Regions from separate parts of the Knoellia sp. B-D-2 genome, predicted to be linked through region 1. Evidence: predicted binding sites of a transcription regulator. Region 1 holds the regulator's gene; the other holds the start of a gene.
The links. Region 1 encodes HrcA, which represses chaperone genes, less so after heat shock. Its sites were predicted from a motif close to TTNGCACTCGNNNNNNNCGAGTGCNAA; they were not measured.
Positions count from the first base shown of each region.

Region 2: the regulator HrcA is predicted to act here: its motif matches at 13,461-13,487, upstream of groES (co-chaperone GroES).

Region 1 covers NZ_CM173189.1:3,019,470-3,033,712, forward strand. Annotated here, with positions in the region: gene lepA (translation elongation factor 4) at 1-825, shown strand, start outside; gene AC3EU2_RS14260 (hotdog fold domain-containing protein) at 985-1,449, shown strand; gene AC3EU2_RS14265 (nitroreductase family deazaflavin-dependent oxidoreductase) at 1,446-1,895, shown strand; gene AC3EU2_RS14270 (NUDIX hydrolase) at 1,943-2,503, opposite strand; gene AC3EU2_RS14275 (tyrosine-protein phosphatase) at 2,500-3,300, opposite strand; gene AC3EU2_RS14280 (ornithine cyclodeaminase family protein) at 3,319-4,254, opposite strand; gene hemW (radical SAM family heme chaperone HemW) at 4,550-5,776, shown strand; gene AC3EU2_RS14290 (SDR family oxidoreductase) at 5,814-6,581, shown strand; gene AC3EU2_RS14295 (DUF4870 domain-containing protein) at 6,663-7,178, opposite strand; gene AC3EU2_RS14300 (DUF3097 domain-containing protein) at 7,518-8,390, opposite strand; gene hrcA (heat-inducible transcriptional repressor HrcA) at 8,460-9,491, shown strand; gene dnaJ (molecular chaperone DnaJ) at 9,558-10,691, shown strand; gene AC3EU2_RS14315 (16S rRNA (uracil(1498)-N(3))-methyltransferase) at 10,694-11,437, shown strand; gene AC3EU2_RS14320 (Gmad2 immunoglobulin-like domain-containing protein) at 11,434-12,483, opposite strand; gene AC3EU2_RS14325 (SigE family RNA polymerase sigma factor) at 12,480-13,019, opposite strand; gene AC3EU2_RS14330 (HIT domain-containing protein) at 13,070-13,417, shown strand; gene AC3EU2_RS14335 (PhoH family protein) at 13,443-14,243, shown strand, end outside.
Region 2 covers NZ_CM173189.1:2,461,583-2,477,266, reverse strand. Annotated here, with positions in the region: gene AC3EU2_RS11775 (succinic semialdehyde dehydrogenase) at 1-249, opposite strand, end outside; gene AC3EU2_RS11770 (GuaB3 family IMP dehydrogenase-related protein) at 321-1,442, opposite strand; gene AC3EU2_RS11765 (DHA2 family efflux MFS transporter permease subunit) at 1,586-3,229, shown strand; gene AC3EU2_RS11760 (P1 family peptidase) at 3,306-4,343, shown strand; gene AC3EU2_RS11755 (hypothetical protein) at 4,350-4,517, opposite strand; gene guaB (IMP dehydrogenase) at 4,564-6,174, opposite strand; gene AC3EU2_RS11745 (WhiB family transcriptional regulator) at 6,355-6,642, shown strand; gene AC3EU2_RS11740 (aspartate/glutamate racemase family protein) at 6,919-7,608, opposite strand; gene AC3EU2_RS11735 (RNA-binding S4 domain-containing protein) at 7,653-7,874, shown strand; gene AC3EU2_RS11730 (TetR/AcrR family transcriptional regulator C-terminal ligand-binding domain-containing protein) at 7,871-8,041, opposite strand; gene AC3EU2_RS11725 (helix-turn-helix domain-containing protein) at 8,051-8,446, opposite strand; gene AC3EU2_RS11720 (hypothetical protein) at 8,437-8,817, shown strand; gene AC3EU2_RS11715 (class I mannose-6-phosphate isomerase) at 8,824-9,864, opposite strand; gene AC3EU2_RS11710 (LacI family DNA-binding transcriptional regulator) at 9,861-10,865, opposite strand; gene groL (chaperonin GroEL) at 11,212-12,837, opposite strand; gene groES (co-chaperone GroES) at 13,011-13,304, opposite strand; gene AC3EU2_RS11695 (GNAT family N-acetyltransferase) at 13,572-14,384, shown strand; gene AC3EU2_RS11690 (SpoIID/LytB domain-containing protein) at 14,417-15,684, shown strand, end outside.

The DNA of each region.
Region 1 (14,243 bases):
ACGTCGGTCGCCCTGGGGTTCGGGTTCCGCTGCGGCTTCCTCGGTCTGCTCCACCTCGAGATCGTCCGGGAGCGGCTCGAGCGCGAGTTCGACCTCGACCTCATATCGACCCAGCCCAACGTCGTCTACGACGTGACGATGGACGACGGCTCGGTCATCGTCGTGACCAACCCGAGCGAGTTTCCCTACGGCAAGGTCGCCGAGGTGCGCGAGCCGGTCGTCAAGTCGACGATCCTCGCGCCGAGCGAGTTCATCGGCGCCATCATGGAGCTCTGCCAGGGCAAGCGCGGCCAGCTCCTCGGCATGGACTACCTCTCCGAGGACCGGGTCGAGCTGCGCTACACGCTGCCTCTGGCCGAGGTCGTCTTCGACTTCTTCGACCAGCTCAAGTCGCGCACCCGCGGCTACGCCTCGCTCGACTACCAGGAGGCCGGGGACCAGGTCGCCGACCTCGTCAAGGTCGACATCCTCCTGCAGGGCGAGAACGTCGACGCGTTCAGCTCGGTCGTCCACAAGGACAAGGCGTACGCCTACGGCAACATGATGGCCGGCAAGCTCAAGGAGCTCATCCCGCGACAGCAGTTCGAGGTGCCGATCCAGGCCGCCATCGGCGCCCGGGTCATCGCCCGCGAGAACATCCGCGCGATCCGCAAGGACGTCCTCGCCAAGTGCTACGGCGGTGACATCAGCCGCAAGCGCAAGCTGCTCGAGAAGCAGAAGGCCGGCAAGAAGCGGATGAAGAACATCGGCACCGTCGAGGTCCCGCCGGAGGCCTTCATCGCCGCCCTGTCGTCCGACGACAACGGCGAGACCAAGAAGAAGTAGGCACCACGCCCTGCCCCGCCGCTGGCGTCAGCGCGAGCGGTTGTTCTAGCCGCCGTTGGCGCTGACGCAACCCAGAGCAGCGGGTGAGGGTGGCCACGCGCGGTGAGCGCGGGTCCCACGCTGTGCGCGGCCCGGCATACCGAGCAGTAACATCGGCGTATGCCGGACACCTTCAGCCTGTACCGCACGCTCACCTCCCTGCCCCTGGGCAAGGCGGCGTTCTCGTTCCTCTTCGCGCAGAAGGCGCCGTACTTCTGGACCGTGCGGCCCCGGGTGCGGGAGGTGCGCCCGCACCACGCCGAGCTCTCGATCCGCAAGCGTCGCGCCGTGCAGAACCACATCGGCACCGTCCACGCGATCGCCGTGTGCAACGGCCTCGAGGCCGCGATGGGGCTGCTCGCCGAGGCGACGACGCCCCCCGGACGCCGCTGGATCCCCAAGGGCATGGAGGTCGCCTACACGGCCAAGTCGACGACCGACCTGCTGTGCACGGCCGACACCGACCCGGCGGACTGGGAGCAGCCCGGCGACGTGCCGGTGCGGGTCAGGGCGATCCGCGAGGACGGCACCGTCGTGGTCCAGGGCGTCATCACGATCTACGTGAGTGATAGGAAGACGTCATGACGATCACCGGCCCGTACGTCCCGAGCCCGAGCACGTGGGTGCGCAAGCAGGTCGAGACCATCGAGGCGACCGGGACCACCGAGTCCGTCGACATCCAGGGCCGCCCCGTGGTCCTGCTCACGATGAACGGCGTGACGGGAAGCGTGCGCAAGGTCCCGCTCATGCGGGTGGAGCACGACGGGGTGTACGCGGCGGTGGCGAGCAAGGGGGGCGCGCCCGAGCACCCGAAGTGGTACGCGAACCTGCGCAAGCACCCGGTCATCGAGCTCCAGGACGGGACGCGTACGTGGGTGGCGAAGGCCCGTGAGCTGGAGGGCGACGAGCGCGAGGCGTGGTGGCCGCGGTGCGTCGAGGCGTTCCCGAACTACGCGGAGTACCAGCGCAACACCGACCGGCTCATCCCGGTCTTCGCGCTCGAGCCGGTCGACGCGGGAGACAAGGGCTGAGCCCGGGTCGACCGGCTGGGCTCAGTGCGGGTCGGGCGCGGCCCGACTCAGCCGGGCGCGACCGTCGACTCGTCGACGTCGCCGAGGTTCAGGGGCTCGTCAGGGCGAACTCCTGCCGCCGGCACGTGGTCCCAGATCCGCAGGAGGTCGCGCGGCCAGATGTCCTCCGGGGCGTGTGCGATCTCGTGGCGACTCCACCAGCGGTGTGCCGTCATCGTCGCCAGCTCGACCTCGGTGTGCCCGGCCGTCGACACCTCGAAGGCCTCGCACCGGACGAACCAGAAGAGCTCGTCCTGGGTCGTCACGACGTCGCTGTAGCCGTGCACGACGACGCGCTGCGCGAGGGGCCCGACGAGGTCGTCCACGCCGATCGCGAGCCCGGTCTCCTCGGCGATCTCCCGGATCGCGGCGCCGGCGTCGCTCTCGCCGGGGTCGACGCCTCCGCCGGGGGTGATCCAGAAGACCGGCACCGGCTCGAGGCCGGGGTCGCTGTCCCGGAACAGGAGGAGCCGGTCGTCGCCGTCGACGAGGAGGACGCGCATGGCGCGGCGCCGGTTGCGGGGCCGGTCGTCCGGCACGGGGGCGGGAAGCACCGCTCCGAGGCTCATGAGGTCAGACGCTGCCGCAGCCGGTCGACGTCGGAGTCCTGCCACCCCTGCTCGCGCAGCCACCCCGCGGCGCCGCCGAACTCGCTCTGCACCGCGTCGAGGATGGTCTGCATCGTCTCCGGTCGAGGGCGCTGGTCGGCGACGCTCTGGTGGCGCAGCGCGTTGCCGTAGAGGGCTCGCGGCATGAGCCGAGCGATGATCTGCTCGATCCGCTCGGCGGTGAGGGCGTAGTCCTCGACGATGAGGTCGTGCGGGACCCCGGCGGCGTCGAGGGCGAGCGCGACGACGGTGCCGGTGCGGTCCTTCCCTGCGGCGCAGTGGACGACCGTCGCGCCGTGGCTGCGGGAGACGACGTCGAGCGCGGCGGAGATCGAGTCGGGGCGCGTGGAGAGGTAGCCGAGGTAGTGCTCGGACCAGAACTGCGCGTCACGCACCGTCCGGGTCGAGTGCTCCGGCATCGCCAGGGCCTGCTCCGCGGTGACCGAGCGCCCGTCGCCGAAGAGCGAGTGGTGGTGGTGGGTCAGGGACTCGACGTGCCAGAGCGGACCGGGTCCCTCGGTGCTGACCTCGGTGTCGCTGCGCAGGTCGACGATGTCGCTCACGCCGAGGACCTCGACGACCGTGCGGACGTCCTTCGGGCTGAGGTCCTGGAGGTTGTCGGAGCGGAGCAGCCGTCGCGGCTGGATGGTGGCACCGTCGCGGGTCGGCAGGCCGCCCGCGTCGCGCATGTTGACGACCCCCTCCAGCTCCACCCAGCGGTCCGCCACGGGCTCGTCAGGACTGCGGTGCGCGCTCACCGGGCCATCGTAGGCGGCTCAGATGTCCACGACCTGGCCAGCGCCCGATGCCTCGGCACGCTCGGCGACCGCGGCGGCGACGACGAGGTCGGTGATCCCGGTGCCGAGGTTCTGGACGACGAGCCGGCCCGGCGGCCGGGGCGCGTGCAGCAGGTGGCCGGTCCACGTCGCCGGCGTCGGGTAGCCGTCGAGCTTGCCGCGCACGGCCCGCACGGAGGCGAACTGGTGCGGGTCGTCGGCAGCGAGGACCGCGGAGTCCGCGAGGTCGGCTCCGACCGAGCTCGCGTAGTCGATGGGGAGGAGCAGGGCGTCGTCGCGCGGCCACGTCACGGGGATCACCATGTCGGCCAGCCCGATCGACAGGCCGGTGACGACGACCGCCTTGTCGCGGACCGCGGCCTCGCGCGACGCCGACCGGACGACGCGTATGCCGGGTGCCACCGTTGCCGTCTCGCGCACCAGGTCCTCGACCGCCTGGCCGCGCCGTGCCCAGACGTGGACCTCGGTGTGGCCGAGCGCCTCGAGCACCCGGAGGTGGGAGCGGGCCTGGGTCCCGGCGCCGAGGAACGCGACGGGACCGTCCCCGGCCAGGGCCCGGATGCAGGCGCCGGTCACCGCCGCGGTGCGCACGGCCGTGAGCTCGCCCGCGGGGAGGAGCGCGCGTGGCTCGCCGGTCGTGCCGTCGTTGACCACCATGACGCCGCTGGCCGTCGGGAGTCCTCGCACCGGGTTGTCCGGGACGATGCTGATCCACTTGCAGCCCAACAGGTTTCGCTCGGGGTAGGCCGCGGGCATCGCGTTGGCGAACATGCCGGGGGAGGTGCGCACGGTGGGCTTCGGTGGGACGTCCGCCCGGCCCTCGGCCAGCGCGCTGAGGGCGTCCGCGACGAGGTCGACCACCTCCACGAGGGGAGGGAGCGAGGCCCGGACGTCGGCGTCGGTGAGGATGCGCACGGGCGCCAACCTATCGGGCACAGAGGTGAGGGCCTCGGAAAGTATGAGTTTCCGAGGCCCTCGCAGATCATGAACCGAAGTTCTTGATCTGACGCTCTCACCGAGGTGAGTGCGTAGGCACATTTCTAGTCGAGCCCCCCGGTGTCCCGCAAGGTTTTGGGCGGAAGTCGAGCCAGCATTTTCCGGAGCGCGGCGTGTCGCGCCGGACACGCCGCCGAGAGGACCGCGCGGCGGGCGGACCGCCCCACGCGGGCCCGGGAGGGAGGTCGCAGGGCGGGGTGGGAGGATTCTCGGCATGCCCCGACTTCCCGACGGAGACCCCGCGCCGCCGTCGGGGGAGCTGCCGCCGCAGGCCCTCACGGGGCTGGGGGAGCGGGCCTTCGGGATCTACCTCCACGTCCCGTTCTGCCGGGTGCGCTGCGGCTACTGCGACTTCAACACCTACACGCTCACCGAGCTCGGGCCGGGCGCCGGCACGTCGAGCGTCGTCGACACGGCGCTGGCCGAGCTCGACCTCGCCCGGGACGTGCTCGGCGGGTCGGCGCCGCCCGTCGACACCGTCTTCGTCGGCGGCGGGACGCCGACCATGCTCCCGGCGAGCGACCTCGTCCGGGCCGTGGACGGCATACGGGAACGGTTCGGCCTCGCCGACGACGTCGAGGTGACCACGGAGGCCAACCCGGACTCGGTCACCCCGCAGTCGCTGGGCGAGCTCGCCGACGGCGGGTTCACCCGGATCTCGCTCGGCATGCAGTCGGCCGTCCCGCACGTGCTCGCCACTCTTGATCGCACGCACGACCCGGAGGGGGTCGGCCTGGCGGTGCGTGCCGCGCGCGACGCGGGCCTCGTCACGAGCGTCGACCTCATCTACGGCACGCCCGGCGAGAGCATCGAGGACTGGCGCCGCAGCCTCGACCAGGCCATCTCCCTCGAGCCCGACCACGTCTCCGCCTACGCCCTCGTCGTCGAGGAGGGCACCAAGCTCGCCGCCCAGGTCCGACGCGGCGAGGTGCCCCGACCCGACGACGACGACGAGGCGACGAAGTACGAGATCGCCGAGGAGACCTTCGCCGCAGCGGGATTCGCCTGGTACGAGGTGAGCAACTGGACGCGCAGCCCCGCGGGACGCTGCCGCCACAACGACGGCTACTGGACCGGCGGCGACTGGTGGGGCGTCGGGCCGGGTGCGCACAGCCACGTGGGCGGGGTGCGCTGGTGGAACGTCAAGCACCCCAGGGCGTATGCCGGTCGGCTCGCCGAGCGCGTCTCGCCCGCCGCGGGGCGCGAGACGCTGACCGACGAGCAGCTGCGCGACGAGCTGGTGCTGCTCACCGTGCGGGTGCGGGACGGCTTGGCCGTCGATGCCCTCGATGACGAGGGCCGGCGAGCGGTCGCGGGGCTGGTCGCCGACGGGCTGGTCGACGGCGTCGCCGCGGTGCGCGACCGCCGGGTCGTGCTGACGCTGCGCGGGCGACTGCTGGCCGACACCGTGGTTCGCCGCCTCCTCGGCGTCGGCTCCTGACCCGAGCCACGTCTGCGTCGGCCCTAGGGTGGCGCGCATGACTGCCACGCACACCCGTCGGCTCGAAGGCCGCACCGCCATCGTCACCGGGTCCAGCCGGGGCATCGGTCTGGGCATCGCCGAGCGACTCGTCGCCGAGGGCGCCCGGGTCTGCCTCACCGCGCGCAAGCAGGACGCCCTCGACGCCGCGGTCGAGTCCCTCGGAGGTCCGGGGGTCGCCATGGCGGTCGCCGGTCGTGCCGACGACCTCGAGCACCAGGAGGCCGTCTTCGCCGCGGTGGGGGAGCGGTTCGGCGACGTCGACCTGCTCGTCAACAACACCGGCATCAACCCGGCATACGGGCGACTCGTCGACCTCGACCTCGACGTCGCGCGCAAGATCGTCGAGGTCAACTGCATCGCGGCGCTGTCGTGGGTGCAGAAGGCCGTCGCCCATGGCCTCGAGTCCCGCGGCGGGGCGATCGTCAACGTCTCGTCGGTGGCCGGCGTGCGCCCCGCCCCCGGCATCGGGTTCTACGGCGCGAGCAAGGCGATGCTGACGCACCTCACCGAGGAGCTCGCCGTCGAGCTCGGCCCGACGGTGCGGGTCAACGCCGTCGCGCCCGCGGTCGTCAAGACCCGGTTCGCGGAGGCGCTCTACGAGGGGCGCGAGGAGCAGGTCGCGGCGGGCTATCCGCTGGGACGGCTGGGCGTGCCCGAGGACGTCGCCGGGGTCGTCGCCTTCCTGCTGTCCGACGACGCGGCGTGGGTCACCGGCCAGTGCATCGTCGTCGACGGCGGCCTGCTGCTCAAGGGCGGCGTCTGAGCACCCGCTCCACGACGACGTCAGCCCCGCCCGGGTCCGGGCGGGGCTGACGTGCGGAGGGACGGGGTCTGGCTCAGCCGGTCATGAGACGAAGCGCGGCGTGAATGGCGGGGTCCACAGCTGGCCCTCGTTGGCGCGCATGGCGCCGATGATGTGCAGGACGAACGCGAAGGCCAGCGCGATGAAGTACGTCACGAAGCCGACGAGCACGAGCATCAGCGGGAACGAGATGAGCAGGAAGATGCCGGTGATGATCTGGATGTTGAGCGAGTTGGCGGCGTGTTGGCGCACGAAGTCACCGCGCTCCTTGTACATCACGTAGATGATGAGCGAGCCGACGAAGCCCAGCAGGCCGGCGCTGAGGACCATGGCGATGAGCGGCACGAGGTGGGCGAACATGCCCCACTGCCGCTGCTGCGCCGGGTCGAGGACGGCGGCCTGCTGGTAGGGCGCGGGGTATCCTTGCTGCGGCTGCGGCGCCGGGGGAGCGTAGGGCTGCTGCGCGACCTGCGGCTGCTGCGGCGACTCGGGCTGCGGGGCCCCGGGCGGGGGCGGGGGGTTCTGGCCCTGCGGGTTCTCCGGGTACGGAGTGGTCATGGGGTCCTCCTTCGGGGGACGGGGTGCTTGTCTCCAGTGAAACCCATGCGGGCCCCGTTTGATCCCCGCTTCGGGGTGCGTTCAGGGTGTGCTCAGGGCTGACCCTGCCGCCCCGGCGAGCGGGACGGCATACCCCCCCGCTTTCAGCGTCCGCAACCCTGGTCGGAAAGGCGACCACCTTTGCGGACGCAAGCGCTCGGCGCCCCGGCAGCGTCCGCAAGCCTGGTCGGGAAGTCGACCACCTTTGCGGACGCAAGCGCTCGGCGCCCCGGCAGCGTCCGCAACCCTGGTCGGGAACTCGACCACCTTTGCGGACGCAAGCCCTTGGGGGCGGCGGGGTCAGGGGGCGGTGACGAAGTCGATGAGCTCCTCGACGCGGCCGAGCAGCGACGGTTCGAGGTCGGCGTACGTCCGGACGGTGCCGAGGATCTGCTTCCAGGCGCGGGCGACGTCGGCCTGCTCGGCGTGCGCCCACCCGAGGTGCGCGCAGATCCCGTGCTTCCACGACGTGCCCCGCGGGATGACCGGCCACCGGTCCATGCCGAGGCGCTCCGGACGGACCGACTGCCACACGTCGACGTAGGGGTGGCCGACGATGAGCACGTGCGGGGCGAAGGGCTGGAGCCGCGAGGCGGCGTCGACGACCCGCGTCTCCTTGGTCCCCGCCACGAGGTGGTCGACGAGGACGCCCATCCGGCGGCCGGGACCGGGGGCGAAGTCGCGGATCGCGGCCTCGAGGTCGTCGACACCGTCGAGCATCCCGACGACCACGCCCTCGATGCGCAGGTCGTGGCCCCAGACCTTCTCGACGAGCTCGGCGTCGTGGCGTCCCTCGACGAAGATGCGCGACGCGCTCGCGACCCGGGCGGGGGCGTCGGCCACGGCCCGCGAGCCACTGGCGGTCCGGGAGGCGGCGGCGCGGGCGGCCGAGAGCCGGGCGTCGGCGGCGGCGTTCGGCCGGGTGAGGGTGACGGGCCGGCCGTCGACGTGGAACCCCGGCCCCAGCGGGAACGCCTTGGTCCGGCCGCGGCGGTCCTCGAGGTGGACGACGAGGATGCCGCCGGCCTTCTCTACCCGGACGACGGCGCCGACCCACCCGGTCTCGACGTCCTCGACGACGACCCCGCGCTCCGCGGCGAGAGGCGTCGACCGGCCCTTGGGCGGGGCCATCCAGTCGCCGGAGAGCACGTCGCGGCCGTAGCGATCAGTCACCTGCGCGAGGGTAGACGTAGAATTGGCACTCACCAAGCAGGAGTGCCAACGATCGAGGAGGTGTCGCGCATGAGTGAGGACCGACGGCTCGCCGTGCTGCGGGCGATCGTCCAGGACTACGTCGAGACCTCGGAGCCGGTCGGCTCCAAGGCGCTGCTCGAGCGCCACCAGCTCGGTGTCTCGGCCGCCACGGTCCGCAACGACATGGCCGTCCTCGAGGAGGAGGGCCTCATCGTCGCGCCGCACACGAGTGCCGGGCGCATCCCCACGGATGCCGGCTACCGGGTGTTCGTCGACCGCCTGAGCACGCTCAAGCCGCTCAGCGGGGCCGAGCGCCGGGCAATCAGCACCCTGCTCGACGGGGCGATCGACCTCGACGACGTCGTCGACCGGACGGTGCGCCTCCTCGCCTCGCTGACGCGGCAGGTGGCCGTCGTCCAGTACCCGTCCCTCACCCGTTCCTCCGTCCGGCACATCGAGCTGGTGCCGCTCGGCGCCTCCCGCCTGCTCGTCGTGCTCATCACGACGTCGGGCCGGGTCGAGCAGCGGGTGCTCGAGACCGGTCTCGACCTCGTCGAGCCGACCGCCGAGCGGATGCTCGCCTCGCTGCGCTCCGACGTCAACAGCGCCACCGTCGGCCGGACGCTGGCGGACGCCGCAGGCGGGCTCGGCGAGCTCCCGACGCAGGTGGACCCCGCGGCCCGCGGCCTCCTCGCCGCCATCGCCGCCGAGCTCACCGAGGTGCTCGTCGAGCAGCGCGAGGAGCGGGTCGTCATGGCCGGCACCTCCAACCTCGTGCGGGCCGGCGAGGACTTCCCGTCCTCGATCGGCCCGGTCCTCGAGGCGCTCGAGGAGCACGTCGTGCTCCTCAAGCTGCTCGGCAGCGTGAGCGAGCAGGGCTCGACGGTCGCGGTGCGGATCGGGGCCGAGAACCCGTATGCCGGCCTGCGCAGCACCTCGCTCGTCACCTCCGGCTACGGCCTGGGGTCCGACCTCGTCGCCGGCCTCGGGGTGGTGGGCCCGACCCGCATGGACTACCCCACGACGATGGCCGCCGTGCGCGCCGTCGCCACCTATGTCAGCCGCATCCTCTCCGAATGAGCACGGCCTGACCGCCCCTGCCTGACCCCTGACCGCACCAGCCACCAGTGAAGGACGTCCACCGAAGTGAACGACTACTACGCCGACCTCGGCGTGGCCCGTGACGCGACCGCCGACGAGATCAAGAAGGCCTACCGCAAGGCTGCCCGACGGCTCCACCCCGACGTCAACAGCGGGCCCGAGGCCGAGGAACAGTTCAAGAAGGTCTCCCAGGCCTACGACGTGCTCTCCGACGAGGAGAAGCGGCGCAGCTTCGACATGGGGGCGGACCCGTATGCCGGTGCCGCGGGTGCCGGCTTCGGCCAGGGCTTCTCGTTCAGCGACGTCATGGATGCCTTCTTCGGGCAGGGCGCTGCCCAGGCGCAGGGCCGCGGGCCGCGCTCGCGGCAGTCCCGGGGCCAGGACGCCCTCGTCCGCCTCGACATCGACCTCGCCGACGCCGTCTTCGGCGGTGAGCAGGAGCTCACCATCGACACCGCGGTGGGTTGCGGCACCTGCCACGGCGCCGGCACCCAGCCGGGCACCGGGACGCGCACCTGCGACGTGTGCCGTGGGCAGGGTCAGGTCCAGCAGGTCCAGCGCAGCTTCCTCGGCCAGGTCATGACGACCCGCCCCTGCGTCAACTGCCAGGCGACCGGCCAGGTCATCGAGGCCCCCTGCTACGAGTGCTCGGGCGACGGCCGGGTCCGGACCCGCCGGACGATGACGATCCGCGTCCCCGCCGGCGTCGACACCGGCACGCGCATCCAGCTCGCCGGCGAGGGCGAGGTCGGCCCCGGAGCCGGCCCGGCCGGTGACCTCTACGTCGAGGTCGTCGTGCGGCGCGACCCGCGCTTCCAGCGCCAGGGCGACGACCTCCACGCCACGCTGGAGCTGCCGATGACCGCCGCAGCGCTGGGTGCGACCGTGCCCTTCGAGACCTTCGACGGCGTCAGCGACCTCGAGGTCCGTCGCGGCATCCAGTCGGGGGAGCAGCTCCTCCTCCGGGGCCTGGGCGTGACGCACCTGCGGGGCTCGGGGCGCGGCGACATCGTCATCCACGCCATGGTGGCGACGCCGACGAAGCTCAGCCACGAGCAGGAGGAGCTCCTGCGCACCCTGGCCACCCTGCGTGACGAGGAGAAGCCCACGGGTCGTTTGGCGAACCCCACCGAGGGCTCCCTGTTCGGGAAGCTCCGCGACGCCTTCAAGGCCCGCTGACCTTGAGCCTCGCGCTCTACCTCGTCGCACCCGGTTCGCTCTCCGCGACCGCACCGGGCGACGTCGTCGTCCTCGACGGGGCCGAGGGGCGCCACGCGGCCACGGTGAGGCGGACCCGGACCGGCGAGCGTCTCCGGGTCGCCGACGGCGCCGGTCGGGTCGTCACCGGGGTGGTCGAGACGGTCGAGCGGGACCGGCTCGACCTGCGGGCCGACCTCGTCGAGGACCTGCCCGAACCCCGCACCCGGCTCGTCCTCGTCCAGGCCCTGGCCAAGGGCGACCGGGACGACCAGGCCGTCGAGGCCGCCACCGAGCTCGGGGTCGACGAGGTCGTGCCGTGGCAAGCCTCGCGCAGCATCGTCCAGTGGCGGGGCGAGCGGGGCGCCCGGGCGCGGGCGAAATGGGACGCCGTCCTCGTCGCCGCGACGAAGCAGTCACGGCGTCCACGCCGGCCGGCCCTCGGTGAGACGGCGACCACTGCCGAGCTGGCCGCGCGGATCGCGGCGGGCGCGACGGCATACGTCCTGCACGAGGACGCCGGCGTCCCGCTGGCCGGCCAGGTCCTTCCGGAGGAGGGCGAGGTCCTCGTCGTCGTCGGCCCGGAAGGCGGCATCGCCCCGGACGAGCTCGACGCCTTCCGGGCAGCCGGCGCCGTGGTCGTCCGCCTCGGCGACACGGTGCTCCGGTCCTCCAGCGCCGGGCCTGCCGCGCTCGCGGTGCTGAGCGCCGCCGACCGCTGGCGCTAGGACCCCACGGTGAAGGTGACGAGCCGCTCGGCGACGACGGACTGACCGTCCTCGGCGGAGGTCGTGAAGGCCCGGAAGGTCCAGGTGCCCTGCTCCAGGCGTCCGAGGTCGACGGTGAAGGTCCCGCGCCGTGGCGCGCCGGCGTCGGCCGTGGTGAACCCGTCGCGCAGCACCGTCGTCCCGCGCAGCAGCTCCCACTCGACGGTGGCCTCGAACGCCACCGCCTGCCCCGTCACGGTCACCGGCTCGCCGCCGCGCAGGCCGGCTCCGGGACCGGGGTTGTCGATCCAGAGGTCGGCCAACGACTCCGGCGGCGTCGCGGCGCGCGTGAAGGAGGTGTCGATCGACACGTGGCCCAGGAGCGGACCCCCGTCGTCGCTCGTGATCCGGACCGGTGTGTCACCTCGACCGACGACGGCCTGGGCCGTCCAGGCCAGGGCCGCGACCTCGAGCTTCGCGGCGTCGGCGGTGCGGGCGCCCTGGCCGCTGTCGGAGAGCCGGATGCTGATGCGGCTCTGGGTCACCCGGACGTCCTCGACGACGGTTCCGCCCCAGAGCTCCGAGCGGCGCATCGACTCGGCGACGGCGGCGCGGACCTGCGCCGAGACGGGCGCGGTCGCGTCGAGGTCGGCGCCCCAGAACGAGCGCACCAGCCCGGGCCGGTCCCCCTGCCCGCCGTTCGTGCCGACCCAGTAGACGGCGAGCGCCAGGGTGAGCGCCGGCCGAGGGCCGGACGGGGACGGCGACGCCGAGTCCGACGGTTGCGGGGCGGGACTGGCCGTGGCCGTCGGAGGACCGGCGGGCAGGGTCGCGTCGTCGGTGACGGGTCGGGCCGCCCAGACGACCCCGGCGAGGACGACCGCGGACGCGGCGACCGCGACCAGGGCGAGGCCGCGGTGACCCCCTTCGACCCGCTCCGGCTGGGACGCCTCGCGCAGGATCGCGTCAAGGCGTGAGGACGGCTGGACCTGCCGCGCCCGGGTGGCCAGGGCCTCACGGAGGGCGCGTTCGGTCTCCGCGAAGTCGAGCTCGTCGAGCGTGGTCATGACACGTCCTCCATCTGGGTGCGCAGGGCGGCGAGGCCGCGGTGCGCGTGGGCCTTGACCGAGCCGGGCGCGATGCCGAGGGCGTCGGCGATCTGCGACTCGCTGAGGTCGAGGTAGTAGCGGAGCACGAGCACCTCTCGTTGACGGGCGGGAAGCCGCTGGAGCCGGGCGAAGAGGTCCGCCGACCCGACGGAGGCCAGGGCCGAGTCCTCCGCGCTCGCGACCCGCAGGTGGCCGCCGCGAGTCGTGGAGTCGAGGTAGCGCTGCTCGACCTTGTGGTGCCGCAGCGCCGACCGCGCACCGTTGACGACGCTCTGCCTGAGGTATGCCGTCTCGCGCCCCTCTCGCACGTCGTGCCACTTGCGGTGGAGGGCGACGAAGGCGTCCTGGACGATCTCCTCGGCGAGGAGGTCGTCGTGGACGAAGAGCCAGGCGAGCCGCACCATGGGGAACCAGTGGACGGCATACAGGCTCGACACGCCGTCGTCCGCGGCCGCGCGCGCCGATGCGTCACGTCGAGAGCCCACGAGTGCCATTGTCACGTCTGGAAGACGCCCAGCAGGGTGGTTCGGTTTACTGTCGGGGCATGTCCGCCACCGACTGCCTCTTCTGCTCCTTCGTCTCCGGCGAGATCGAGCCGGAGATCGCGGGCGAGACCCGGCACAGCCTCGCCTTCCGCGACATCGACCCGCAGGCCCCGACCCACGTGCTCGTCGTGCCACGGCGCCACGTGGCCAACGCCGCCGACCTCGCCGCCGCGTCCGTCGACGAGCTCGCCGACCTCGTCCTCCTCGCTCGCACCATCGCGGAGCGCGAAGAGCTCGGCGGTGACTACCGCCTCGTGTTCAACACCGGCGCGGGTGCCGGTCAGAGCGTCTTCCACGCCCATCTCCACCTGCTGGGCGGGCGACCGATGCGTTGGCCACCCGGCTGAGCCGAACCGTAGACTGGTCGGCGACATGACAGACGCACCTCATACGCCCCCGCCCGACGCCACGTCGACGCGCACCCCGGTCCACACCGTCACCATCCCGGCGGAGGTGTCCATGGTGTCCCTGCTGGGTCCGCGCGACGAGCTGCTCCGCACCATCGAGCGACTGTTCCCGCTGACCGTCATCCACGTGCGCGGCAACGAGTTCCACATCTCCGGCCCGAGCGGCGAGGTCTCGCTCGTCGAGCGGCTCATCGACGAGCTGCTGGCCGTCATCGACGGTGGACAGGCCCTCAACCGGGACTCGGTCGAGCGCTCCATCGGCATGATGCGGGCGCAGACGCTCGAGCGCCCCGCCGACGTCCTCACGATGAACATCGTGTCTTCGCGCGGCCGGACGATCCGTCCGAAGACGTTGGGGCAGAAGCGCTACGTCGACGCGATCGACGAGCACACCATCACGTTCGGCATCGGGCCGGCCGGCACCGGAAAGACCTACCTCGCGATGGCCAAGGCGGTCGCCGCGCTCCAGGCCAAGCAGGTCAACCGGATCATCCTCACCCGCCCGGCCGTCGAGGCCGGGGAGCGACTCGGCTTCCTGCCCGGCACGCTCAACGACAAGATCGACCCGTACCTGCGTCCGCTGTACGACGCCCTGCACGACATGGTCGACCCCGACTCGATCCCGCGCCTCATGGCCGCCGGGACCATCGAGGTGGCGCCCCTGGCGTTCATGCGTGGCCGGTCGATCAACGACTCGTTCGTCATCCTCGACGAGGCCCAGAACACCACGCCCGAGCAGATGAAGATGTTCCTCACCCGGCTCGGG
Region 2 (15,684 bases), 560 kb from region 1:
ACGCCGTTCGAGGCTCCAGCCGGCCCACGCCCGCTGGGCGGCGCGGGCGGTCGCGAACGCGACGGTGACGTCACCGGGGGTCGAGACCGGGAGCGACGCGAGCGGCGCGCCCGTCATCGGCGTGTGGGTCACGTGCTGCTCGCCCCCCGGCCCGGCGACGACGCGCGCGGTGAGCGCGCGAGCCCGAGCCGGGTCGACGGCATACGTGGCGGTGGGGTCGAGCTCCGGGTCGGCGATGACATCGGTCATTACTCAAGGGTAACCAACTCGCCGCCGCGGCGACACCCGTCGCGGGTGAGACCTGCGCCCCACTCGTTCGGTCAGTCGCTCCCGTACGGCGAGACGACGACCTCGACCCGCTGGAAGTCCTTGAGCTCGGTGTAGCCCGTGGTCGCCATGGCGCGGCGCAGGGCCCCGACGAGGTTCGTCGTGCCGTCGGCGATCCGGCTCGGGCCGAAGAGGACCTCCTCGAGCGAGGCCACCGCCCCGACCTCGACCCTCTCGCCGCGCGGCAGCTCAGGATGGTGGGCCTCCGGGCCCCAGTGGAAGCCCCGCCCCGGCGCCTCGGTCGCCCGGGCCAGGGCGGCGCCGAGCATCACCGCGTCGGATCCGCACGCGATGGCCTTGACGATGTCGCCGCTCGTCCCGACGCCCCCGTCCGCGATGACGTGGACGTAGCGACCGCCGCTCTCGTCGAGGTAGTCGCGGCGGGCGGCCGCGACGTCGGCGATGGCCGAGGCCATGGGGGCGTGGATGCCGAGCGTGCGGCGGGTCGTGTGCGCGGCCCCGCCACCGAAGCCGACGAGCACCCCGGCCGCCCCGGTGCGCATGAGGTGGAGCGCGGCCGAGTAGGTCGCGGCACCGCCGACGATCACCGGGACGTCGAGCTCGTAGATGAAGCGCTTGAGGTTGAGCGGCTCGGTGCGGCCCGAGACGTGCTCGGCGGACACGGTGGTGCCGCGGATGACGAACAGGTCGACGCCGGCGTCGACGACCGTCTTCCAGAGCTGCTGGGTGCGCTGCGGGGTGAGCGCACCGGCGACGGTGACGCCGGCCTCCCGGATCGTCCGGAGCCGCTCGGAGACGAGGTCGGGCTGGATGTCGGCCCGGTAGATCTCCTGCATCCGCGCGGTCGCGAGCGCCGGCTCCAGCGTTGCGATCTCGGCGAGCAACGGCGCCGGGTCCTCGTAGCGGGTCCACAGCCCCTCGAGGTCGAGGACCGGCAGGCCACCGTGGCGGCCGAAGGCGATCGCGGTCTCGGGCGACATGACCGAGTCCATCGGCGCCCCCATGACGGGGAGGGCGAAGTGGTACGCGTCGATCTGCCACCCGATCGACACCTCCTCGGGGTCGCGGGTGCGCCGGGAGGGCACCACCGCGACGTCGTCGAAGGAGTAGGCGCGCCGGGCACGCTTGCCACGTCCGATCTCGATCTCGTTCACGCCCCGAGCCTAACCACGGCCATGGAATAACGGATTGGCGCCCGGCGCTCGGGCAGGAGCACAATGAAACGTTGCGGTTCTCCCGCGCCCCGGCACCGTCGCCGAACCCCATAATCCTTTTGCTCTCCCGAGGAGACCCTTCCTTGTCCACTCCTGCGTCCAGCCCTGCCCAGACCGAGTACCCCGACAAGATCGACGGTGCCGTCCTCAAGATCGCGGGTGTCGTCGTCCTCGGCGCCATCATGTCAATCCTCGACATCACCGTCGTCAACGTCGCCCTGCCGGACCTCCAGACGACCTTCACCGGCGAGGACAACCCGCTGCCCTACTCCACGGTCGCGTGGACGGTCACCGCCTACACGCTGGCCCTGGCCACCGTCATCCCGCTCACCGGGTGGGCCGCCGACCGCTTCGGCACCAAGCGCCTCTACATGCTCGCGCTGCTGCTCTTCACGGCCGGCTCGCTGCTGTGCGCCGCGGCGACGAGCATCAACATGCTCATCCTCTTCCGCGTCGTCCAGGGTCTCGGTGGCGGTCTGCTCATGCCGCTCGGCATGACGATCATGACCCGCGCCGCCGGCCCGGCCCGGATGGGTCGGCTCATGGCCATCCTCGGCATCCCCATGCTCCTCGGCCCCATCGGTGGCCCGATCCTCGGTGGCTGGCTCATCGACAAGGTGTCCTGGCACTGGATCTTCCTCATCAACCTGCCGCTCGGCATCGCCGCGCTCGTCTACGCGCAGTGGGCCCTGGCCAAGGACGCCCCCGAGCCCACCGAGTCCTTCGACTGGCTCGGCATGGCCCTCATGAGCCCCGGCCTGGCCTTCTTCCTCTACGGCGTCTCCTCGATCCCCGAGGAGGGCACGATCAGCTCGCCCAAGGTCCTCGGCTTCGCCGGGGCCGGCCTGGCGCTCATCACCGCCTTCGTCTTCCACAGCTTCCGCCCGGAGCACCCGCTCCTGGACCTGCGGCTGTTCAAGAACCGCAACCTCACGTGGTCGATCGTCACGATGTTCATCTTCGCCGGCGCGTTCTTCGGCGGCCTCCTCCTCGTGCCGACCTACCTCCAGACGGTGCGTGGTGAGGGTGCGCTCGACGCCGGTCTGCTCGTGGCCCCGCAGGGCCTGGGCGCCATGATCACGATGCCGATCGCCGGGGCGCTCGCCGACAAGCTCCCCGTCGGCCGCATCGTTCCCTTCGGCCTCGCGACGATCACCCTCGGCATGTTCGGCCTGACCCAGGTCGACGGGGACACGTCCTACTGGGGCTACCTCATCCCGGTCCTCTTCGTCATGGGCCTCGGCATGGGCGCGACGATGATGCCGCTCATGACGTCGGCCATCAAGACGCTCACCTCCCACCAGGTGGCGCGCGGCTCGACCCTGCTCAACATCAGCCAGCAGGTCGCCAGCTCGATCGGTGTCGCGATCATCTCGGTCGTGCTCACCAACGGCCTGCGCAACGAGCCGCTCGTGTCGCAGGCGGCCGCGTTCGGTGAGGCCTCGGCCCAGGACCCCGCCAACACGCCGTCGCTGCTCCAGCAGTTCCCGCTCGTCGGCGAGATCCTCGGGCGCTTCGGCGACGACGCCGCGGCCGGCCAGGCTGCGCTGCAGTCCGCGGTCCAGAACGCGATGGGCGAGGTGTTCGGCAGCACGTTCTTCGTCGCCGCGATCATGGTCGCGTTCACCCTCGTCACGGCGGCGTTCCTGCCGCGCAAGCACGAGGAGAGCCACCTGCTCGACGACGCCGACGCCCGCGAGGTCGCTCCCCCGGTCATCCTGCACTGACCCTGCGCTGACGCCCCGCGCGCCCCGTCGACGGCCGGTCCACCTCGGGTGGGCCGGCCTTCGGCATGCTGGGCCCATGGACGCGCCCCTGCCCGGTCGGCACAACGCCATCACCGACGTCGCCGGGGTGCTCGTCGGCCACGTCACCCGCGACGAGCCCGGCTGGCTCACCGGCGTGACGGTCGTCGTGCCGCCGCCGGGGACGGTCGGCGGCGTCGAGGTCCGCGGCGGCGCACCGGGGACGCGAGAGACCGACCTCCTCGACCCGACCTGCCTCGTCGACCGCGTCGACGCCGTCGTCCTCGCCGGCGGCAGCGCGTTCGGGCTCGCCTGCGCGGACGGGGCCCTCCACGGCGCGTTCGCCGCCGGGCTCGGCTGGTGCGTCGGCGAGCCCGACGAGGTCGTGCCCGTCGTCCCGGCCGCGGCGGTCTTCGACCTGGGTCGCGGCGGCGCCTTCGGTCACCACCCGGACGCGGCGGACGGGCGGACGGCCTACGCGGGAGCGCACGACGGACCGGTGGCTCAGGGCGCGGTCGGCGCGGGGACCGGGGCGCGCTCCGGTGGCCTGCGCGGCGGCGTGGGATCGGCGAGCGCGGTCGTCGACGGCGTGACGGTGGGAGCGCTCGTCGTCGTCAACGCGATGGGCTCCCCCTGCGACCGGGACGGCAGCCTGTATGCCGTCCGCTCCGGTCTCGCGGACGAGTTCGGCCGGGTGCCCGCTCCCGACCCCGAGCAGGTCCGGACCTACTGGGAGGAGCGCTCCGCCGAGGTGGACGAGCTGCGCGCCGGGACCGCGACGACGATCGGGGTGGTCGCGACGGACGCGACGCTGACCAAGGTCCAGTGCCGCAAGCTCGCCGAGGTGAGCCACGACGGCCTCGCGCGAGCCCTGTCACCGGTGCACACGGCATACGACGGGGACACGCTGTTCTCCCTCGCGACGGGCGACGGCCCGGCACCGGACGAGATCGACCTCGTCCGGCTGCAGACGGCCGCCGCGGACTGCGTCACGCGGGCGGTCGGCCACGCGATGCTCGCCGCGGCGTCGGTCGACCGGACCGCCGAGGGCGGCGTCGCGCTCGCGTCGTGGAGCGAGCGCCTCACCGCGGGCTGAGTCCGATCAGCCGAAGTGGCGGATCATGAACTCCGTGTCGACGTCGCGCCCCCCGGTGGGGTCGGGCGGCGGCTCGGTCTGCTGCGACGTCGTCATCTGCTCGGGGGCGATCCGCGGCAGGTCGACGTGCACACGGTGCGCGAGGTCCGTGGGGTGGGGGTCGGACTCGGGCACGGGGACTCCTCGTGGTCGTCGGTGACCCCAGTGTGGCCCACGGGGCTCAGCGGGACGAGTAGTTCGGCGCCTCGACGATGCCGGAGATGTCGTGCGGGTGGCTCTCCTTGAGCCCGGCCGTCGTGATCCGCACGAAGCGGCCCTTGGCCTTGAGGTCGGTGACGGTGCGCGCGCCGACGTAGAACATCGACTGGTGCAGCCCGCCGACGAGTTGGTGGGCGACGGCCCCGACCGGTCCGCGGTAGGCGACCTGGCCCTCGATGCCTTCCGGGACGATCCGGTCGTCGCTCGTGACGTCGGCCTGGAAGTAGCGGTCCTTGGAGTAGGACTTCTTGCCCCGCGAGCTCATCGCGCCGAGCGACCCCATGCCGCGGTAGGCCTTGAACTGCTTGCCGTTGATGAAGACGAGCTCACCCGGCGACTCCTCGCAGCCCGCGAAGAGCGAGCCGATCATCACCGAGTCGGCCCCGGCGACGAGCGCCTTGGCGATGTCGCCGGAGTACTGGAGGCCGCCGTCGCCGATGAGCGGGACGCCGGCCGGCCCGCACGCCTGCGCGGCGTTGTGGATCGCGGTGACCTGAGGGACGCCGACGCCGGCGACCACGCGCGTGGTGCAGATGGAGCCCGGACCGACCCCGACCTTGACGGCGTCGACGCCGGCGTCGATGAGGGCCTGCGCACCGGAACGGGTGGCGATGTTGCCGCCGATAACCTGCACGTGACTGGTCGCCGGGTCCTTCTTGAGCCGCTCGATCATCTCGAGGAGGAGGCGTGCGTGGCCGTGGGCGGTGTCGACGACGAGGACGTCGACGCCGGCCTCGATGAGGGTCGTGGCCCGCTGCCAGGACTCGCCGAAGTAGCCGACGGCGGCACCGACGAGCAGGCGGCCGGAGACGTCCTTGCTCGCGTGCGGGAACTGCTCCGACTTGACGAAGTCCTTGACCGTGATGAGGCCGGTGAGGCGGCCCTGGGCGTCGACGAGCGGCAGGCGCTCCCGCTTGTGCTGCCGCAGCAGGCTCGTCGCCTCCTCGTGCCCGATGTCCTCGGGGCCGGTGAAGAGCGGCATCGGCGTCATGACGTCGCGCACGAGGGTCGTGGCCCACTCGGCGACCGGGGTGAAGCGGAGGTCCCGGTTGGTGATGATGCCCAGCAGGTGGCGGCCCTCGTCGAGGACGGGGAGGCCGGAGACGCGGTAGCGCCCGCACTGCTCGTCGAGGTCCTCCAGCGTCGCGTCCGGGCCGATCGTCACGGGGTTGGAGATGCGGCCGGTCTGGGTGCGCTTGACGAGGTCGACCTGGTAGGCCTGGTCCTCGACCGAGAGGTTGCGGTGGAGGATCCCCAGGCCGCCCTCGCGGGCCATGGCGATGGCCATCCGCGCCTCGGTGACCGTGTCCATCGCCGCCGACACGAGCGGCACCCGCAGGCTGATCTCGCGGGTGAGGCGCGAGGTGGTGTCGACCTCGCTGGGGATGACGTCGGTCTCGCCGGGCTGGAGCAGCACGTCGTCGTAGGTCAGGCCCAGCTCGGCGAACGGTGCCGGGAGTCCTTGGGTGACGGCCTCGGCGGCCCGGGGCGCCGGGGCGCCGGATGAAGACGTCGGCGCCGGGGCGCCGGACTCGGCCTCGAGGTGGGTGGGGCGGTCGACACCAAGGCTCATTGCGCAAGTCTAGGCCAGCCGCGGACACGGTCGGAGTCGGCCACGGGGCGGCCCGACTTTGCCAATATTTTACTCGGGCAAGACCCGCTGCATGCCAACCCGTTCCTAGCCTGATGCTGCGCGGCACGGACGCGGAGGATGGCCGGCGCGACGACGCGTCGACCGGACGGAGGAGGGGTCATGACTGACATCGCACGACCGCCCAAGCCGACGCTCGACGTCTGGGAGTGGCAGTTCGACGGTCACTGCCGTCAGGTGAGCCCCGAGGTCTTCTTCCACCCCGAGGGCGAGCGCGGCAACCAGCGCCGCAGCCGCGACGACCGGGCCAAGGCCGTCTGTGACACGTGCCCCGTCCTCAAGCGGTGCCGGGAGCACGCCCTCGCGTCCCGCGAGCCCTACGGCGTCTGGGGCGGCATGACCGAGGACGAGCGGATTCGCATCATCAACCAGCGCGAGCTCGCGAGCTGACCGCCGTCAGGACCGACTGAGCGCGCCGCCGGCCGGCCGGGAGTGACCAGGGACACTCCCGGCTGACCGGCGCCCCGCACGTGCCCGGGTGGCTGGTCTGGATCAGGGAGAACCGTCCAGCCACCCGGGCATGACCTCTGCCCTCCCTGACCGACGGGCGACGGGCGACGGGCGACGGGCGACGGGCGCCCGGTCCGGCACACCACAGCGTCTGCGTGGTTGGTCAGGTTTCTCACCAACGGCGCAGACGCAGAGGTGACCGCTGCCGCTGGGAGGTCAGGCGCAGAGCCAGTCGACCCCGGCCCCCACGTGCAGCGCCGTGGTGTCGTACTGCGGCAGGACGCCGTCGCCGGGGCCGAGCAGCAGGCCGATCTCGGTGCACCCCAGGATGACGGCGTCGGCGCCACGGCCGGCGAGACGCTCGACCACTGACAGGTACTCCGTGCGCGACTCCTCGCGGACGACGTCGTGGACGAGCTCGTCGTAGATGACCCGGTGCACCGTCTCCCGGTCGTCCTCCGCGGGGACCAGCACGTCGAGCCCGCGCTCGCGCAGCCGCCCGGCGTAGAAGTCCTGCTCCATGGTGAACCGCGTCGCGAGCAGGGCGACGCTCCTGCGCCCGTCGGCGATGAGGGCGTCCGCCGTCGGGTCCGCGATGTGGAGCAGCGGGACACCGGCCGCGTCCTGTACGGCGTCCGCGACCTTGTGCATGGTGTTGGTCGCGAGGAGCATCGCCTCCGCGCCGCCGGCCGCCAGGCCCCGCGCGGCGTCGGTGAGCACGGCGGTGGCGACGTCCCAGTCGCCGTCGTGCTGGGCCCGAACGACCGGGTCGAAGTCGACGCTGTGGAGCAGGAGTCGTGCCGAGTGGTGGCCGCCGAGCCGGGCCGCGACGCCCTGGTTGAGGCCGCGGTAGTAGGCGGCCGTGCTGGTCCAGCTCATCCCGCCGAGCACTCCGAGCATGCGCATGCTCGCACCCTAGGCCACGTCGTGACGCACCTATCCTTGGTCGCGTGACCCCCACCGAGATCCCGATCGCCGGCGAGAGCATCCGCCTCGGCCAGCTCCTCAAGTTCGCGTCGGTCGTCGAGGACGGCGCCGACGCGCGAGCCGTGATCGAGGCGGGCGAGGTCGAGGTCAACGGTGAGGTCGACACCCGGCGGGGCCGCCAGGTGCGCCCCGGTGACACCGTCCGCTACGCCGGCGAGACCTTCGCCGTCATCCGGGAGCTCTAGGCCCGGGGTGCGACGAAGGGCACCAGGACCTCGTCCACGAGCTCCACGACGAGGTCGTCGTCGATGGGGTCACCGGTGAAGAGGAGCCGGTGCCACAGAACACTCTGTCCCAGCTCGCGGGCGAGGTGGACGGGCACGTCCACGCGGACGTCCCCCCGGCTGGACACCACGGGCGATCAGGGCCGACATCTCCGCCTTGCGGTAGCCGATGACGTCACTCCGAAAGGTCTGGGCGAGCTGCTCGTCCTGGACCGACGCAGCGACGACGCCCCGCAGGATCGCGGCCTGCGGGCCCGTGAACAGGGCCCCCACCCACGCAGCAGCGCCGGCATGTCACCGCGGTAGCTGCCGGTGTCCTCGTGCGGGATCGCGGTCCTCGCGATGGTCGGCAGGGTGTCGCGCAGCAGGGTGCGACGATCCGGCCAGCGGCGGTAGAGGACCGGCTTGCTCGTCTTGGCGGCGCTGGCGACGGCCTCCATCGTCACCGCTGCCGGCCCGCCCCGGGCCAGCAGCTCCAGCGCTGCCGCACGAATGGCGTCGTCGAGCTCGGCCCCCCGTCGGCGTGTCGCCATGTCCGCCTCCCGTCCGGCTGAGGAAACGCTTCGTCGGGGCCTTCGGTGGCGACCCGCGCCACGCCGTCGACGTGGTGGACCGCGTCGAGAAGCTCGACGAGACCGGCATCCGACTGGTGACACGGGTCGCCGGGGCGATCCTCCTCCAGCTCGAGCACACGTGGTCCGCCGGCGTCGAGGGCACGCACTACGTGAGCGTGATGGACATCGGCGCACGCAGTGCCCTCATGGGGCCGGTGAACGCCCACCTCAGGCGACGGTTCCCGGACGACATGGCGCACGCCTGGGTCCGCCACAACATCGAGGAGGTGGGTCAGCTCGAGCACCTGCTCCCCCGGCTGGCCCGCTCGAGCGCGGCGCCACCGCGCTGAGCCGGGTCAGGGGGTGGGGGGCATGCAGCGGATGACGGTGACGTCGCCGCTCACGGTGACGTCACCGGCTGCGTGGGGGACGAGCAGCACGTCGCCCGCCCGCACCTCGCGGGTGCCGTGCCGGGACGTGAGCGTGCCGGAACCGTCGACGACGACGACGGCCGCGTATGCCGCGGGCACGGTGACGTCGCCCGTCACCGGCCGGACGACCTCGGCGCTGAAGAACGCGCTCGCCTCGTCGGGCAGGGCTGGCCCGTGGCCCTCGACGTCGGCCCACCGCCGTCGCAGCGACGCGAGCCGCTCGGCCGTCACCGGTCCGTGGTCCACGCTGTGCAGCGCCAGCGGACGGTCCAGGCCGAGGAAGGCGTGGTCGAGCTCCAGCCCGAACCGCTCGTGCTCGAGCATGACCGAGAAGTCGGTCGGCTCCTGGAGCTCGAGGATGAGCACGCCCTCGCCGATGGCATGCGGCTGGCCCGCGGGCACGAGCACGGCGTCGCCGACGGAGACCTCGATGGGGTTGAGGGCGGCGAGCAGGCGCTCGTCCTGCGCGTCGACGAGATCGGCGAGCGCCTCGGTCGAGAGCTCGTCGCGGAAGCCGACCCACACGGTCGCGCCGGGCTCGGCGACGAGGACGATCCACGCCTCCGTCTTGCCGTGGTCGCAGTCGAGGTGGGCGGCCGCGAACTCCCGGCTCGGGTGCGAGTGGACCGGCAGGCGCTCGCCGCTGTCGAGCAGCTTGGTGAGGAGGTTCGGCTCCTCGCCGAAGCGGGCCACGTGCGCTGCGCCGAGCCAGCCGCGCGGGTCGGACCGGAGGGCGTCCGGGAGCGGGACCCCGGTGTCCAGGGTCGTCACTCCCCCGCCCCCCTCGGCGAAGAGGTGCGCGGAGGAGCCCACCCAGTCCTCGGGACGGTAGCCGTCGAAGTCCGCCGGCACCTCCTGCCCGCGGAAGGCGAGGATCCGTTCGCCGCCTCGGTAGAACCGACGGGGGGTGTTGGCCGCCAGCGTGGCGGTCGTGGCCGGTGCCGTGGTGGTCGGGGTGTCGGTCATGGCAGAGCCTTCCGGAGACGTGCGGATGCGGGGAGCCGGCCGGACTCCCGGACGATGAGACGGGTCGGCATGACGACGGTCTGGGCCGGCGACTCGTCACCGAGCAGTCGGGCGAAGAGCTGGAGGACCGCCTTCTGGCCGATCGACGCCGGGTCCTGGTGGACGACGGTCACGGCGGGCTCGACGAGGTCGGCGAGCTCGAAGTCGTCGTAGCCGACGAGCCCCATCTCGACCCCGACGGCGCGCATGGCGTGCAGCGCGGCCAGGGTGACCCGGTTGTTGCCGGTGATCACGGCGGTGACCGGCGCCCGCTCCCGCGACCACGCGCTGAGCCGGGTCGCGAGCGAGTCTGCGGTGTGGGGGCCCATCACCACGCGGGTGTCGCCCGGCAGGCCCAGGGCGTCGTGGATGCCGACGAACGCCTCGCGCCGCTGCCGCGCGGTCCAGAACTCGGCGTCGTCCCCGAGGAACGCGATCCGCCGGTGACCGTTGGCGACGAGGTGCTCGACGGCGCTGCGCACCCCTCCCGGGTTGTCGCTGATCACCGTGTCGCACGGCTCGCCGCGCACCGGACGGTCGACGTAGACGATGGGGGTGCCGCTCGCCGACACCGTCGGGTCGACCACCGGCTGCTCCCCGGCGGGGACGACGACGAGCCCGTCGACGCGGCGGTTGATGAGCCCCTCGAGCACGACCCGCTCGCGGGTCGGCGAGCCCTCGGCCGACGCCGTGATGAGCTGGTGCTGACGGATGCGGGCCTCGCGCTCGACCGCGGCGCTGATCTGCGAGTAGAACGGGTTCGCGAGGTCCTCGACGACGAGCGCGATGGTCTGCGTGCGGCCCTGACGCAGGATGCGGGCGCCGTCGTGGCGCATGAACCCGATGCGGTCGATGACCCCCCGCACGCGCTGCTCGGTGTCGCGGCGCACCCCGGACTCCCGGTTGACGACCCGCGACACCGTCTTGACGGAGACGTGCGCCTCCGCCGCCACGTCCGCCATGGTCGGCCGGGCCGATGTCCGCTTCCCTGACAACGCTGTCACTCCCTGATCACACCAAACTCCGTGCCCCGAGGCAACGTGAGCACGGACTCCCACGCTCACGGTGCCCGAGCTTGTCCGATTCCGTGTCCCCACCGGACAAGGGGGTCTCGCGCTGCGCTGTTGACGACGGGCCAGCAGGGTGGGGCGGGACGGCTGGTCACGGGAGATCGGCCGACTCGCGGATCCGGGCCCACCCCAGCGTGGGTGACCCCGGATCCCCGACACCAGAGCCACAGAAACGCGTATGCCGCGTGCGTCCCCGGGGGGAGGCACGCGGCACACGCGTCTGTGAGGAGCGAACGGCTCAGTGCGAGTGGCCGTGGCCGCCGTGGCCGTGGCCCGCGGAGTTGCCGTCCTCGTCGACCTTCTTCTCGACGACGAGGGTGTCGGTCGTGAGGACCATGGAGGCGATCGACGCGGCGTTGCGCAGCGCGGAGCGCGTCACCTTGACCGGGTCGATGACGCCGGCCTTGACGAGGTCCTCGTACTCGCCCGTGGCGGCGTTGAGGCCCATGCCCGGCTCGAGCTCGGAGACCTTGGCGACGGCGACGTAGCCCTGGAGGCCGGCGTTCTCGGCGATCCAGCGCAGCGGCTCGGCCGCGGCCTTCTGCACGATGGCGGCGCCGACCTTCTCGTCACCCTCGAGACCGAGCGTGTCGATGACCTTGACGGCCTGGATGAGGGCGGAGCCGCCACCGGCGACGATGCCCTCCTCGATGGCCGCGCGGGTCGCCGAGATGGCGTCCTCGATGCGGTGCTTCTTCTCCTTGAGCTCGACCTCGGTGTGGGCGCCGACCTTGATGACGCAGACGCCACCGGCGAGCTTGGCGAGGCGCTCCTGGAGCTTCTCGCGGTCCCAGTCGGAGTCGGTGCGCTCGATCTCGGCCTTGATCTGGCCGACGCGGCCCTCGACCTCGGTGCGGTCGCCCGCGCCGTCGATGATCGTCGTCGTGTCCTTGGTGACGACGACGCGACGCGCCTGGCCGAGCACGGTGAGGTCGGCCGACTCGAGCTTGAGCCCGACCTCCTCGGCGATGACCTGGCCACCGGTGAGGACGGCCATGTCCTGGAGCATCGCCTTGCGGCGGTCCCCGAAGCCGGGCGCCTTGACGGCGACGACGTTGAAGGTGCCGCGGATCTTGTTGACGACGAGCGTGGACAGCGCCTCGCCGTCGACGTCCTCGGAGATGATGACGAGCGGCTTGCCCGACTGGACGACCTTCTCGAGGATCGGCAGGACGTCGGCGATCGCCGAGATCTTGCCCTGGTTGATGAGGATGTAGGCGTCCTCGAGGACGGCCTCCATGCGCTCGGCGTCGGAGATGAAGTACGGGGAGATGTAGCCCTTGTCGAACTGCATGCCCTCGGTGAACTCGAGCTCGGTGGACGCGGTCGAGGACTCCTCGACGGTGATGACGCCGTCCTTGCCGACCTTGTCGAACGCCTCGGCGATGGTGGCGCCGATCTCGGGGTCCTGCGCACTCAACGACGCGATCGCTGCAACTTCACCCTTCCCGTCGACCTCACGGGCGTTCTCGAGGAGACGCTCGGACACGGCGTCGACGGCCTTGTCCATGCCGCGCTTGAGCGCGGCCGGGGCGGCACCGGCGGTGACGTTGCGCAGGCCCTCGCGGACCATGGCCTGGGCGAGGACGGTCGCGGTCGTCGTGCCGTCACCGGCGACGTCGTTGGTCTTGGTCGCGACCTCCTTGGCGAGCTGGGCGCCGAGGTTCTCGTAGGCGTCCTCGAGCTCGATCTCGCGGGCGATGGTCACACCGTCGTTGGTGATCGTGGGGGCACCCCACTTCTTGTCGATGACGACGTTGCGACCCTTCGGGCCGAGCGTCACCTTGACGGCGTTGGCGAGGGCGTCGACGCCACGCTCGAGCGCCTTGCGGGCGGAGTCGTTGAACTCCAGTTCCTTGGCCATGTTTGTCCTTCTCTTGTCGTTGCGTCTGCGTCGGTGGCGGCTCTGGCAGCCGTCCACGCAGACGCAAGCAGTGGTGGAACGAGATGCGCGTATGCCGCGGGCTCACCGTGGAGGCGAGCCCACGGCATACGCGGTGGTTCAGGTGTGCCGCGAGGGCACGGGCGGTGCGTCGATCAGCCGACGACGGCGAGGACGTCGCGGGCGCTCAGGATGAGAAGCTCCTGGCCGCCGTGCTTGACCTCGGTGCCGCCGTACTTGCTGAAGATGACGCGGTCGCCGACGGCGACGTCGAGCGGGACACGGTTGCCGTTGTCGTCGATGCGACCGGGGCCGACCGCCAGGACCTCGCCCTCCTGGGGCTTCTCCTTGGCGGTGTCCGGGATGACGAGACCGGACGCCGTGGTCTGCTCGGCCTCGAGCGACTTGATGACGATGCGGTCCTCGAGCGGCTTGATGGAAACCGACACTGTGTGACCTCCCCTTTGGGATGAGTCGAAGGTGGACATGTGTGCGTACGCGCTGCGGTGCTGTGGATCCGAATCGCCGTCGCGGGGGTCGAGTCGAGCCGCGTGCGCTGGCACTCACACGAGGCGAGTGCCAATGCCCCAAATCTAGGTCCGTGGTTAGCACTCGGTCAACTCGAGTGCCAGAACTTCTCCCGCTGTTCGCCGAGGGCGCAGCGACTGCGCCAATCCGGTGGCCGGCGCTCCCGCCCCGCCTGACAGGCTCCCCGCATGACTGCACCCGACCCGGCGAGCCTGCTGTCCGCCTACGACGCCCAGCTCCGCCGCGACGCCGAGATCCCCTCGGCCCTCTCGTCGACGGCGGTCGGTCCGCTGCTCCTCGCGACCTACCTCGGCGGGCGCGGCTTCATCACCTACCGCAGCCTCGACACCGACGCCGGGCCCGCGACGGAAGAGACGGTCGGGGGGCTCGTCACCGCGGCGGTGGAGCACTACCGCGCCCGGCCCGAGGTCCTCAAGGTCGAGTGGAAGTCCCGCGGGCACGACCACGCCCCGGGCCTGCACGCGGCGCTGCTCGCGGCCGGGTTCGAGCCCGAGGAGACCGAGTCGGTCATGGTCGGTGACGCGGCCCTGCTCGCCGTCGACGTCATCCTCCCGGAGGGGGTGACCGTGCGCCGGGTGAGCGACGAGGCCGAGGTCCGACCGATGCTGGCCATGCAGGCGGAGGTCTTCGGCGACGACCCCGAGGACGCCGCGGCCCACGACGAGGAGGTCCTGCACCGCCTCCGCACCCGCGACGACCTGGAGATGTGGGTCGCCGAGGTCGCCGGGCAGGTCGTCAGCGCCGGACGCCTCGAGCCGGTCGACGGCACCGACTTCGCCGGAATCTGGGGCGGTGCCACCCGCCCCGAGCACCGGGGCCGCGGGATCTACCGGGCGCTCACGGCGGCCCGCGCCCGGTCGGCGATCCGGCACGGGAAGCGCTACATCCACAGCGACTCGACCGAGTTCTCCCGGCCGATCCTCGAGCGGTCCGGGCTCGTCAAGGTCACGACGACGACTCCATATGTGTGGAAGCGGTGACAAAAGGACTAGTCATACGCCACTCTGGCCCGATGCAGACTCGCCCCACCGTCGTCGCGCTGCTCGCCGGCCTCCTCGTCGCGGTCTCCGGTGCCCCGTCGGCCTCGGCGTCCGTCACGCCGGCTGGTGACCCCCCGTACTCGCGGGACTCGCCCCGCACCTCTCACAAGCGGCTGGCGCCCACGACCGGCAGCCCGCTCCTCGGTCTGCAGGGGCGCGGGTTCGGTCACGGTCGTGGCATGTCCCAGTGGGGAGCACGAGGAGCAGCTGAGCAGGGACTGACCTTCACGAAGATCCTCGGCTTCTACTACCCCGGCACGACCCTGGGGTCGGTCGGCGACCCGACGATCCGGGTCCGCCTCACCGCGATGACGGGCCAGCCCACCACGGTGGCGGCCGAGGCACAGCTCACGCTCACCGACGGCGCCTGCACGGCTCCGCTCACCCGGCCCGGCGCGACCTCGTGGCGGGTCCTGCGCAGCGGCAGCCGCTGGCAGGTGCAGGGGTTCTGGACCAGCGCGACGGGGACCGCCGGGTGGTGGGGCTTCCCCACTCCCTGCACGGGGTTCGGCACCGCGGCAGGGCTGATGTTCGTGGGTGACGGGTCGGTGGCCGGCTCGGTGCTGACCCTGCGCACACCGGGTGGCAACCGTGACTACCGCGGGGGGATGCGGGCCACCACGGACAACCGACCGGGTACCGGGCAGGTGATCACCGTCAACCACCTGTCCACCAACCGGTACCTGCAGAGCGTGGTCCCCGCCGAGATCCCCGCGTCATGGCACCCGGAGGCCGTGAAGGCACAGTCCGTCGCCGCGCGCTCGTACGTCGCGGCGAGCCTGGGCAAGCCCTATTCGAGCGACATCTGCGACACGACGACCTGCCAGGTCTACCCCGGGCTCACGACGTCCCTCCCCGCGACGACGGCGAGCAATGCCGCCGTGGCGGCGACGACGGGCCAGATCCTGCGATACGGCTCCCAGGTCGCCTTGACGGAGTTCGGGTCGAGCAACGGCGGCCACATCACCGGTTCCTCCCTGCCCTACCAGGTGGCCAAACCGGACCCGTATGACGGCGCCGTGCCCGGCGCCCCGACCACGTGGAGCAGGAAGGACGTCACGGCGAGCGTGATCCAGGCCCGGTGGTCCACGATCGGCACGCTCCGGTCGCTGGCCTTCGCCCGCGACGGCAAGGGCGCCTGGTTCGGAGGACGCGTGACCCGGGTGACCCTGACTGGCTCGTCGGGCTCGGTCACGCTGACGGGAGAGGCGTTCCGCTCCGGACTGGGACTGCGGTCCAC